2 regions of the Paenibacillus sp. FSL R10-2796 genome follow, and region 1 is predicted to be linked to the other one. Evidence: a T-box and tRNA genes for the amino acid it is inferred to sense, from the RefSeq annotation. Region 1 holds a T-box; the other holds one or more tRNA genes.

What was found. The T-box of region 1 lies ahead of NST58_RS26260 (valine--tRNA ligase). A T-box ahead of a tRNA ligase gene usually reads a tRNA of that ligase, here a tRNA-Val.
Region 2: it has a tRNA-Val gene. The T-box ahead of NST58_RS26260 (valine--tRNA ligase) is inferred to sense a tRNA for this amino acid. The anticodon was not compared.

What each region holds. Positions count from the first base shown of each region.
Region 1 is NZ_CP150178.1:5,858,641-5,864,536, reverse strand. It holds gene NST58_RS26270 (RluA family pseudouridine synthase) at 1-4, shown strand, start outside; gene NST58_RS26265 (LysM peptidoglycan-binding domain-containing protein) at 336-1,703, shown strand; T-box leader at 1,898-2,181, shown strand; gene NST58_RS26260 (valine--tRNA ligase) at 2,285-4,984, shown strand; gene NST58_RS26255 (folylpolyglutamate synthase/dihydrofolate synthase family protein) at 4,990-5,896, shown strand, end outside.
Region 2 is NZ_CP150178.1:2,932,091-2,937,986, forward strand. It holds gene NST58_RS13235 (hypothetical protein) at 1-233, shown strand, start outside; gene NST58_RS13240 (hypothetical protein) at 279-611, opposite strand; gene NST58_RS13245 (cyclic lactone autoinducer peptide) at 850-969, shown strand; gene NST58_RS13250 (LytTR family transcriptional regulator DNA-binding domain-containing protein) at 981-1,382, shown strand; gene NST58_RS13255 (helix-turn-helix transcriptional regulator) at 1,598-1,828, opposite strand; gene NST58_RS13260 (LytTR family transcriptional regulator DNA-binding domain-containing protein) at 1,941-2,357, shown strand; tRNA gene NST58_RS13265 (tRNA-Val) at 2,848-2,919, opposite strand; gene NST58_RS13270 (hypothetical protein) at 3,072-3,374, opposite strand; gene NST58_RS13275 (copper amine oxidase N-terminal domain-containing protein) at 3,538-4,752, opposite strand; gene NST58_RS13280 (site-2 protease family protein) at 4,955-5,896, shown strand, end outside.

The DNA.
Region 1 (5,896 bases):
CTGACAGATACGTAAGTGGCTAAGGAACAGTAGAATCAGCAAAAGCTGGTTCTGCTGTTCTTTTTCTATTTTTTCAGAAAAAAAACATCTATCCATGTCTTATTAATAAAAGCAGCATATAATACTTTGTTCTTACGAAGTAGTGCATCTATCAGCAGGCTGAAGGTTTGGTGAGCTCTTAAATTCATGAAATTTATTAGCATCCTGTCCGGTTAGTACTACCAAAGTTGTCATGCCTCTCTGTTTGAAGCATATACATGTGGGGAGTAACATTTTGGGCTTATGCTCTGGGCCTGTCTCAGGGTTAGATTATGCCAAGAAGGAGGACATATCCCGTGTTTGATCAGTCCCACGGCTTGCGGTTTGATATTTACGAACGCATTCACCTTTCGGAAGAGCTTCCGGGAATAGCTGAGCTGGAGGAGGTTGAACTACTTCCGGAAATTCAGGTGATTCAGCGGGAGGATCGTGCCGAGTTATATGGTCAGCTGTTGCTTACCGGGCTTTACCGGAGTGAAGATGACCGAACACAACGTCTGGAGCATGCCATTCCCGTGGAAATCACTGTTCCGCTTACACGCGTCAGCTCGATTGAAGATATTGGGGTAGAGATTGAGAATTTTGATATCGATCTGCTCACGATGCGCACTGTGAATATAACAGGCGTATTATCGCTGCGGGGGATCGGTGGTGCGGACCCTCAACCTCAACCAGCCTGGCAGCAAGAGGAGTATACAGTCGCCTATTCTCCTGTGAATGATGACAGGGTAGAAGCTACTACGGAGCTACAAGAACAGGAAAATGATGCACTTTATGAAAATTCTCAGTGGACCTTTGGTGAGGATGCCTCACAGGTTGCTGTAGAAGAACATGAGCATGCCGAAGCGAATGAACAGGAAGCAGAAGAATCATTAGTCTCAAGTGGAGCCGCTCATACGTCCCCTGTAGTCAATTTCTCATCCGGTCAGGAGAAGGACAAGGGAGCTAAAGCACGGACACATAGTCTGGAGTCCCAAGTTGAGGATGCTAAAGCGGGTTTATCCGATTACTGGTTTAAAGCCGAGGCCCAGAACAAAGAGGTTGAGGTGTCTCAGCTGAATCAAGCAAGCTATGTGAGCGAAGAGAACCAACAGTCGGCAGAGGAATATTTTACTCCTAGAGAGACCGCTGTTCCAGCCGTTAGTGCAGATGCAATTCAGGATATCCCTGTGTTCGCTTCTGAAAATGAGGCTAATAATGCGCTTCCTAAGCAAGAAGAGAATACTGCGCCGATTAATGAGAATGCGAACGAAGTTTTTGTTTCACAAGAGAGTGTGGCTTCTCATGAGGAGAAACAAGATCTTAAGATCGCCTTGGGCAGCAAAAAAGAAGCAGAAATTCCGGAAAAAGAACATCTCACCTTCTCCTCTTTACTAAGCTCCAGTCGTGTCCGTAAAGAGCAGGAAGCTCTGCAGTCGGATGCAAACACATCTGCAGCAGTGGACGTTCCAGAGGTTGGCAATAATACGGAATGGAAGAGCAGATTCATTGCCAGCGCGGATGGAGCTAACATGTTCCGCAAAGTTCGGCTGTGTATTGTGCAGCGTGAAGAAACACTGGATACCATAGCAGAGAAGTATCAGCTAAGTGCGCGGGAGCTGGTAATGTATAATCGCTTATCCGGGCAGAGTGTAGAGGAAGGTCAAGTGTTGTACATCCCGTAATCGAATCGTGATGCGTACACACATGAATAGGTGAATCCCGATCAGGTATTAGGATCGGGATTTTTGCTGTTTCTTTGTTGGAAGGGATGCTTCAGAAGAAATAAGTCGAAATTCAGCCTAAAGTCCCGCTGCAAAGGCGTATCCAGGTTGACTAGGGGGGGCTCAAAATGTATTATGGAGTAAGCAATATCTAAGTAAAGACTGGGAACGGGAAGAGTAGGCGGTCAGCCCTTCAGAGAGCGGAATTGCAAGTGCTGTGACATTCCGTAGGAAACAGCCCCCGAAGTCGCCCCGGAGTCGCCCTTCTGAGCTTATCTTCATATTTGTGAAGGATAAGTTAGGTTGTGGCCGGTAGCAGCCGTTATTTGTACGAGTGTCGCGCTAAGCTTCTGAATCCGTAGGGTAAGAAGTGTAGTTTTATTTTTCATTGGCGCGAAACAAAGGTGGTACCGCGAAAGAATGACCTTTCGTCCTTTGAGACGAGGGGTCTTTTTGTTTTTTTCAGAGACCTGTGCGCTCTATACAGCAACTTTATTAACAACTATAAGCAACTACAAGTAAACTAGTGGAGGTATCAGAGAATGGCTGACCAAAACCATCTAACAGCGGCAGATGCTGCCGCTACGAATGAATCTAAAAACGAGATGCCAACAACGTATGATCCGAAGGCAGCAGAACAGAAATGGTATTCCTACTGGACAGAGGGCGGATATTTCCGCGCAGGCCAGCGTCCGGATGCTAAAGCCTATAGTATTGTGATCCCGCCGCCAAACGTAACGGGAATGCTGCACATCGGGCATGCGCTCGATTTCACATTACAGGATATCCTGATTCGTACTAAACGGATGCAGGGCTTCGATACGCTTTGGTTGCCAGGTACGGACCACGCAGGTATTGCAACACAAACGAAGGTAGAGCAGAAGCTGCGCGAGCAGGGGATTTCCAGACATGACCTCGGACGTGAGAAGTTCCTGGAGCAGGTGTGGGATTGGAAAGACAAATACGCGAACACCATTCATGAGCAGTGGGCAAAAATGGGACTTTCCCTTGACTACTCCCGCGAGCGTTTTACCCTCGATGAGGGTTTGTCTAAGGGAGTTCGCGAGGTATTTGTTAAGCTTTATAATAAAGGCTTGATCTATCGCGGTAAACGTATCATCAACTGGGACCCGGCGGCTCGTACGGCGTTGTCGGATATCGAGGTTGAATATAAGGAAGTTAACGGTCATCTGTACCACCTGCGTTACCCCCTTAAAGATGGCAGTGGACATATCACTGTAGCGACCACACGTCCGGAGACGATGTTGGGTGATACGGCAGTTGCTGTTCATCCTGAGGATGATCGTTATAAAGATCTGATTGGTAAAACGCTGATCCTGCCGATTATCGGCCGGGAGATTCCAATTATCGCTGACGAGTATGTAGATAAAGAGTTTGGTAGCGGTGCGGTTAAGATCACGCCAGCTCATGATCCAAATGACTTCGAGGTAGGTCAACGGCACAATTTGCCGCAGATCAACGTAATGGATGAGAGCGGTACGATGAACGAAGAAGCAGGACCTTACAAAGGTCAAGACCGGAGTGAATGCCGTAAGGCCATCACGGCGGATCTGAAGGAGCAAGGCGTTCTGATCTCTATTGAAGATCATGTGCATCAAGTTGGACACAGTGAACGTTCAGGAGCGGTTGTTGAGCCTTACCTGTCCACACAATGGTTCGTGAAGATGCAGCCCCTCGCCGAAGCTGCCATCAATGCACAGAAGGATGGTAATGGGGTTAACTTTGTACCTGAACGGTTCGAGAGAACCTACCTGAACTGGATTGAAAACGTACGCGACTGGTGTATTTCCCGTCAGCTTTGGTGGGGGCATCGTATTCCGGCTTGGTATTCTGAATCTACCGGTGAGCTGGTTGTGGCGAATGACGAGGAAGAAGCGCGCCGGATCAGCGGCTTAACCGACCTGAAACAGGACGAGGATGTTCTGGATACTTGGTTTAGCTCCAACCTCTGGCCGTTTGCAACCCTAGGCTGGCCGAATGAAGACAGTGCAGATTTCAAACGTTACTATCCGAACGATGTGCTCGTAACGGGCTACGATATTATTTATTTCTGGGTAGCGCGGATGATCTTCTCGGCACTAGAATTCACCGGAGAGAAACCATTCTCGGACGTATTGATGCATGGTTTGGTACGGGATGCTGAAGGACAAAAAATGTCCAAATCACTCGGAAACGGTGTAGATCCGCTTGAGGTTATCGAGAAGTATGGCGCAGATGCTATGCGTTATATGATTTCTACCGGCAGCACAGCGGGTCAGGATTTACGCTTCCGCTGGGAAAAGGTAGAGCAGGCGCGTAATTTCGCTAATAAGATCTGGAATGCGTCACGCTTCGCCCTCATGAATCTTGAAGGAGTTAGCTTCGAGAATATTGACATTACTGGTGAGCTAACTACGGCTGACCGTTGGATTTTACACCGCCTGAACGAAACTTCTCGTGAAATTACGCGTCTAATTGACTCGTACGAGTTCGGCGAGACCGGCCGCCAGCTGTACAACTTCATTTGGGACGATTTGTGTGACTGGTATATTGAGTTCGCGAAGCTGTCGCTTTACGGAACGGATGCCGCAGCCAAAGCGAAGACACAGTCCGTACTTGCTTATGTACTCGACCGCACCATGCGCTTGATCCATCCGTTTATGCCGTTTATTTCGGAGGAAATCTGGCAGCATCTGCCGCATGAAGGAGAGACAATTACTTTGGCTGCTTGGCCTGAGTATGATGCTGCTCTGGAGAACCCGCAAGCGGTAGCGGAAATGAACCTGCTGATGGATGTAATCCGGGCAGTTCGTAATATCCGTGCTGAAGTAAATGTACCGATGAGCAAAAAGGTTGATTTGATTATTAAAGCGAGCAATGAGGAAACGCTGAGCATCATTACTCGTAACGACAACTACATCGGACGTTTCTGCAATACCTCTTCTTTCGAAGCTGGCCTGAATCCGGAAACGCCAGACAAGGTAATGTCCGCTGTAGTAACGGGAGCGGAACTGCTTCTGCCTTTGTCGGGGCTGATTGATATTGAACAAGAAATCGCTCGTCTGGAAAAAGAAGTGCAGACGCTGAACAGCGAAGTAGAACGCGTAGAGAAAAAGTTGAGCAATCAGGGCTTCGTGGCCAAAGCTCCCGCAAAAGTTATCGAAGAGGAGCAGGCGAAGCAGGCAGATTATTCTGCCAAACGTGAGAAAGTACTTGCCCGCATAGCAGAGCTGAGAGGATAAGAGACATGGATGACCTAAATCGGGGCGGGAGCACCGCCCCTCTTGCGACATATACCGAAGCGGTTAACTGGATCAAGGGCCTGATTCCTTTTGGAATCCGGCCAGGTTTAGACAGAATTGAGATGTTGATGGACAAGCTGGGAAACCCGCACCGTCGGCTGAAATTTATTCATGTGGCGGGTACCAACGGCAAAGGCTCCACCTGTGCTTTTTTGACAAGCGCACTTTTGCAAAGCGGCTATTCTGTCGGCACCTTCACGTCTCCGTATATTACGAAGTTCACGAACAGGTTCCAATATAATAATACGGACATTCCTGAAGAAACTCTTCTTGAGCTAGTGAATACCCTTCGTCCTTTGGTAGATGAGATTGCAGAAACGGAATTTGGCTCACCAACGATGTTTGAGGTAACTACAGCTGTGGCCATTCTATTTTTTGCGGGTGTTTCTTGTCCGGATGTTGTCGTATGGGAGACTGGGCTTGGGGGAAGGCTGGATGTAACGAACATCGTTACTCCGATCGTGTCGGTGATTACAAATGTCGGCCATGACCATATGGATATTCTGGGAGATACACTTGAGAAGGTTGCAATGGAGAAAGCCGGAATTATCAAACCCGGTGTACCTGTTGTTAGCTGCGTAAATCAACCGGAAGTCGTGGCTGTACTCAAGGAGAAAGCGGCGGCTTGCCGCTCTACTCTTTATCTTGCCGGAGAAGATTTTAGCTATGAAGCTACTGGAATCCATGGGGATGTGCAGACCTTTAACTTTAAGGGTCCCTTCCGTTCGCTTGAACTTGGGATTGTGATGAAAGGCGAACACCAGATTAGCAATGCGGCGGGAGCCATGATGGTTCTTGAAGTTTTGCGCCAGTATATGGCGTTCATGTTAGAGGATGAAGATGTTCTGGAAG
Region 2 (5,896 bases), 2.9 Mb from region 1:
ATTATCTATACGGACATGGTTATGGTTTTGCAATTGATTTCTTTGAAAAATTTAGATTTAAGTTTGAGAACGTTTTTATAATGAGCATCATAGTGGTATCTATTACCCTGTTTGCCGTCATAATGTACACGATCAACTTAACTGCAATGAGCATTTTGTTTTTAATTAGTTTGATATTCTTTTTATATTATTCATTCAGGAAAGAGGTGCAGGCTGTACGTAATGGTAGATAATTTAGCATTTAGTATTGCGAGAAGAATTAAAAACACGGTTCCGAATCATCCATCGTCAGTAAACGTTCTAAAGTATGCTTTGATTGTAATCTTAAATGCTATGTTTGGAATTGCGCTGTCTTTGTTAATCAGCATTCTTACGGGTAAAACAAGCGAGGTTATTATTATTATACTTTCGTTTGCTTTGTTGAGACAGTTATCAGGTGGATACCACATTAAATCTTCCGATGGCTGCGTAATATTTACAGTATTTCTATTTACTTTGATCTCTTTAATATCATTAAATTCAATAACAGTATTGATTCTTAACTGTAGCAGCGTGCTATTAGCATTGTTTTTTTCTCCAAGTAAAATTGACAAACAATCGAAAATTCCCAAAAAATATTACCCATATTTAAAAATAGTGAGTGTATTACTAGTTACAGTCAACTTTTATTTACAGTCTTCGACAATTGCTATGGCGTTTTTTGCGCAATGCATCTCCTTAATTCGACAAAAAAGGACTTGAATTGGTGCCATGTGGATTGTAACGATTGATGAATTTGATGGTATCAAGAAAAGTTTGTAACAGAAAGAGGATTCGCTCAAAGTGGATTAATTGAAGGAGGTGAAATGAATGAAAAAAAACTTCGTTTATAAAGCAGCTACGCTTTTATCTGTGATTGCATCTGTGGTGGTATCTATTGATAGTTTTCTGCTTGTACACCAGCCAGAAACACCAGAAGAGCTGCGCTAGGAGATGTTTGGATGAAGTTATCTGTATATCGGGAGATAGCGCTAAAGGAGTTAACAGAAGTAACTCCTAGCGATATCCTTTTCTTTCAATATGAAGAAGAAATAAAGAAAATAATTGTTCGAACACGTTCAAGGAAATACTATCTTACTGGATCAATCAACTATTGGAGCGACCTTATGGCTATAAATGGATTTAATTTCATGATAGCAGGACGCGATTCAATTATAAATATAGATCAAGTTAGGGCGGTTGAATGTGGTCGTAATTTTGCGTACTTTGAACAAGATCCTACGTCAGATTCACAATACTGTGCTTTTTCCAAGGCAAGGTTTATGTATCTCATGGATAAGATAGGCATTCCATTGAGCAGAGTTAAATTTGCAGAAAAAAGAAAAGAACTGATCTTGATCTAATCCACCCAAAAGGTGGATTTTTCTTTTATAGGGTATGTAAGAGAAAAACTGTCGAATCGCGCTGTCGAAAACCTGAAATTCACACAGTGGGAATAGTACTACACTTTTATGTAAAATGCTGGTTTAATAAAGGAAGGTAATAAAATTGTTGACAAAAGAAGCGCGAACATCTTTGTTGGGCGTTCACCGTGGGGAGTATAAAATACTCCGTCCTGTTACGCTTCAAAGAAATCGTAAAGCTCGGATTCTACACACCCAAGCACCTTACAAATAGCTCTACTTACAAGGGGATTGGGATATTTTAGTCCGCGCTCATACTTTGAAATCATTGTGTCGGAAATTGATATTTCATACTTGGCGAACAATTTGTCAGACAGTTCCTGCTGACTCATGCCCTTCAATTCCCTTATTTCACGCAACAGGCACTCCCCTAAGATGAGTGCCATAATTCCTCCAATTATTAAAAAATTATTAAGAAGGTGATTTTATGAAAATTATAACACATGGTTAAATTGAAGGCACTAATGCAGAATAACAAAAAAGACTGGAGGAGCGCATATGGTATTCATAACCGTTACAAAAAACGAAGATGGCGATGGAATCCAGCAGATAAATGTTGAGGATATACTTTATATGCATTTTGACAACCGATTATTTATTTCGGTTCAGACTAAAACCACTAAATATGTTACTGTTGGCCCACTTAGATTCTGGGAATCATCATTTGAAAAGGCTGGACTGAATTTTATGCGATTAGATCGAGGAGTCTTGGCAAACTTGGATAAAATCAGAGTGGTGGACTCTGAATATAAACTAGCGTATTTTGATTCAAATATAGATAACAACACTATAAGGTGCACAATGTCCATTACAGGTTATAAAGCATTTTGTGATGTGTATGGTATAAATCGAAAATCCGATAGGGCTGGCGAGGGTAAAATACTTAAGGACCTGTCCTGGCAGGCGGGCCCTTAAGACAGCAAAATAATTCAAAATTTCATTTAAAATGTATCACATTTTAAAATTAAAAAGTAACGGTTTTCGACCGTCAAATTATACTTGACAATAACAGCAATTATGTATAAATGTTTATCGCAAAAAGATCTATGACATGCATTTCGGAAGGGGAACAACTCGTTGATTAGTACTCATACAATAACATATGATAAACCGATAGAAAAAAAATACTTAGAATATAAAGTGAGGGCTACACTCAGTATTATGAAAGTTAAATCTCCGGCAAAAGTTCAGGTAATTACCCCGGATAAAATATATGAGCTAAATATATTAAAGTAAATGAGATGGCTGTTTGAGTCGTGAAAAAGGTAGCCATTCTTTATTGGAAAGAAAAATTCCGTCCCCAATCCGTCCCCAAGATCAAAATTTGTAAACTTGTAGAACGACACCGATAATCTAAAAAAAGAAAAAACCCTTATAAAATAAGGGTTTTTTAAATGGTGCAATATAGGACGGATGGGGTTCGAACCCATGACCCCTACCCTGTCAAGATAGTGCTCTCCCGCTGAGCTACCGTCCTGCGACGAAATTTATAATACCATACGATAGAGTAGGATGGCAATTCTTTTTTATAATCAATATAGATGTAGAGTTGTATTTACTTCTTAATTTTCTCCGATTAAGTAGTTAAATAGCTAGAAAGGGGATGACCCTTCATCCCCCTGCACCGAGTCAGATAAAAAACGGGAGTAGAAATAGACTGCTTATTCCGAAAAAAGGGATACGGCGTGGATAGAAGCGGCGTCTTGGGTAAAAGCCGGGCTGGAACCCGAATTGTCTATAGTTCGACTGCTCGGCAGGCATTCCGTTCATACGATCGACCATTTCATTGCTGGGAACCGCTAGGGTGATATAGTTCTGATCCACGTGAGCGATGAAGCCGTCAAAGGATTGACCATCAGTCGTTACTATACCTACATATTTATTCATGCAATTCCAAGCGACCTGTTGATGAAAATTTGTATTTGATTCCATGGATATCCTCCTCGAATGTTTCAATCCTGATAACAGTCTATGGTCCTTTGCCTACAACGTTCACGGCGTTTGCCTATATGTAGGAAGGTTAATTTTCAGGGATAATCACTGAGGAGGATTCGATTTAGTTCTTTAATCTATACACATGCTTGTGCTGTACTTTCTAATCAGTATTATTCTTGGAGTTATTGGAATGAGCTTCAATGGAGTAGATAACTTCTTTTTTGCCAGTAAGCGGGGAGTCATTTATAAAATACAATTTGTCACCGCTCCGTTTTACGAATTTCAAAGTATCTCCTTTAAAAGGAACATCGTTATTTTCCGCATATTCCTGATCCTTTGCTGTGAGTAGCTCCTTATACAAAAGGGTTCGCTCGCCTGTTTGGCGGTCGATTAAGGTTAGCAATCCATTCTGATTTCCACGAAGCAGTATGATTTCTTTATCAATGCTTTCTACATAGTAAGCATCTTCCTCGCCACCCAGCTTTACAAGATCAAGAGTATCTATTACATTGCCTGTGCCGTCTTGGATGAAACGTAAGGTATTACCATCATGCAAGATGAGGTTGCCATCATAAGGTTTGAAATCCGCATCTCCTCTGAACTGGTAAGCGAATGTGGCCTTGCGTAGTAATGCACCATTTTTGAATATGAGTGTGATTTCGCGTGTATTAATATGAGGCTCTCCATAGGAATCAATAATCTTAATGACTAGCAGACCCCCCGCCGTTTTCTCGATCTTCATTCCTGCCCAGTCAAAGTTTGTTTGGAGTGAAGTGAGTTTTATCACCGTATCCTTGCCTTGTGAGACATATAAATCACCATTAGCTTTGACCAGCGTATAGGTACGCCCTCCAAAGGATTCTGTGAAAACATTGTAGGTCTTCAGATCATCTGCTAAAAGTGTGTTCGTTGTGGAGTCCAGACGGAGATGGCTGCCTTCGAAAGCCTTAACGATAAAACGGGCCGGCACATATATCCCATCTTCTTTGGATTTAAAAGGTATTCCTCCTAGATCTACCGCTTTCCCGTCAAGCACGCCAGTTTGACTCCCGATTCGAACAGCAAAACTTTTAGTCCAGCCTTTGAACAGAGCACGTTTGCCGGATTTATCCCATTCCATTTTTAAGCCAGCTTGTTCAGCGATCCCCCGAACATCTACGTAGATTACACCATTTTTGAGCAGCGCAGGTCCGCCTATGTTTCCACCAGGAATGCCAAATTGGTAGTATACTTGCGAAGTATTAGCAGAGGAAGCTTGGGTGAGCGCAGAGGACACCGATACAGTTAATGAAGAGCTTGCTGACATGGTGGCAGGGAGTAAAAATGTTGAGAGCATTAAGACGGATAACCAAGCTTTGGAGTGAAAAGAGAGCATATTAACCAACCCTTTCTTTATCTGGCAGTAAAATTTATCCATGATAGTTGGTTTGACGCTGAAACGTTTCTAAAAGTTGCGTCGTATACTTTCCGAAGGGCTCACTGTAGAAATATATTTAATGCTTCTATGATAAGATAGATGGAACTGTACAGTAGTTTCTTAAAATTGAAAGATAAAGGATCTTGTGATCTTGCCGCAAATGCAAAATGAGCAGAAAAAGAATACTTCTACTCCGCTGAAATGGTTGGGGGGCGGAGCCGCCATGCTCCTGTTAAAAGGAAAGGCGATTTTGTCTCTGCTGAAAATAGGTAAAATTGCCGGGCCGTTAATTTCCATGATGGTTTCGATAGGGGCATATGCTTTGATTTATCCGTGGGGGTTTGCTATAGGTATCGTCCTGCTTTTGCTTGTTCATGAATTGGGACATGTCATAGCCGCTAAGCGGATCGGGTTACCCGTCAGCGCTCCGTTATTTATTCCTTTTTTAGGCGCGTTAATTACTATGAAAAAACATCCGCTGGATGCGAAGACAGAAGCGTATGTTGCTTTTGGCGGACCGATTCTGGGTACTATTGGGGCTACTGCTGTGTTTGGAGCGGCATATTATATGGATAGTCCACTTCTTTATTCCCTGGCTTATATAGGCTTATTGCTTAATTTGATTAACCTGCTGCCAATCCATCCGCTAGACGGTGGACGTATTGCTACCGCAGTTACGCGCTGGCTGTGGCTTGTGGGTCTGGTGGGTGGCTTAGCTATAATCGTTTACTTGCGTTCGATTTTGTTCTTTATCATCTGGGCAATGTTTGCTTACGATCTGTATAATAAATATGTGAAAAGACGTAACAACAACCGGCCGCAGTCTGTCACTAAGGGGTTCTTAATTCCCGTAGAGCCCTTGCGAGAGGCGGGTTACATGATTCCAGGAGCTGAGCATCGCCGGGATTTACCTTTTACTACCTACAGTGATCTAGAGAGACAGCAGTATGTTGTGGTCAGATGGGACCAGCTGAATTATTATGGCAAAGCTACACTGCCACAGCAATGTATTATTGAAAAGGTAAGAATTTCGCAGCTGGAGCAAGTAACGTTAGAGAATGGTCTTCATTTAAAAATGCAATGTGACATCAGCTGTACCGTG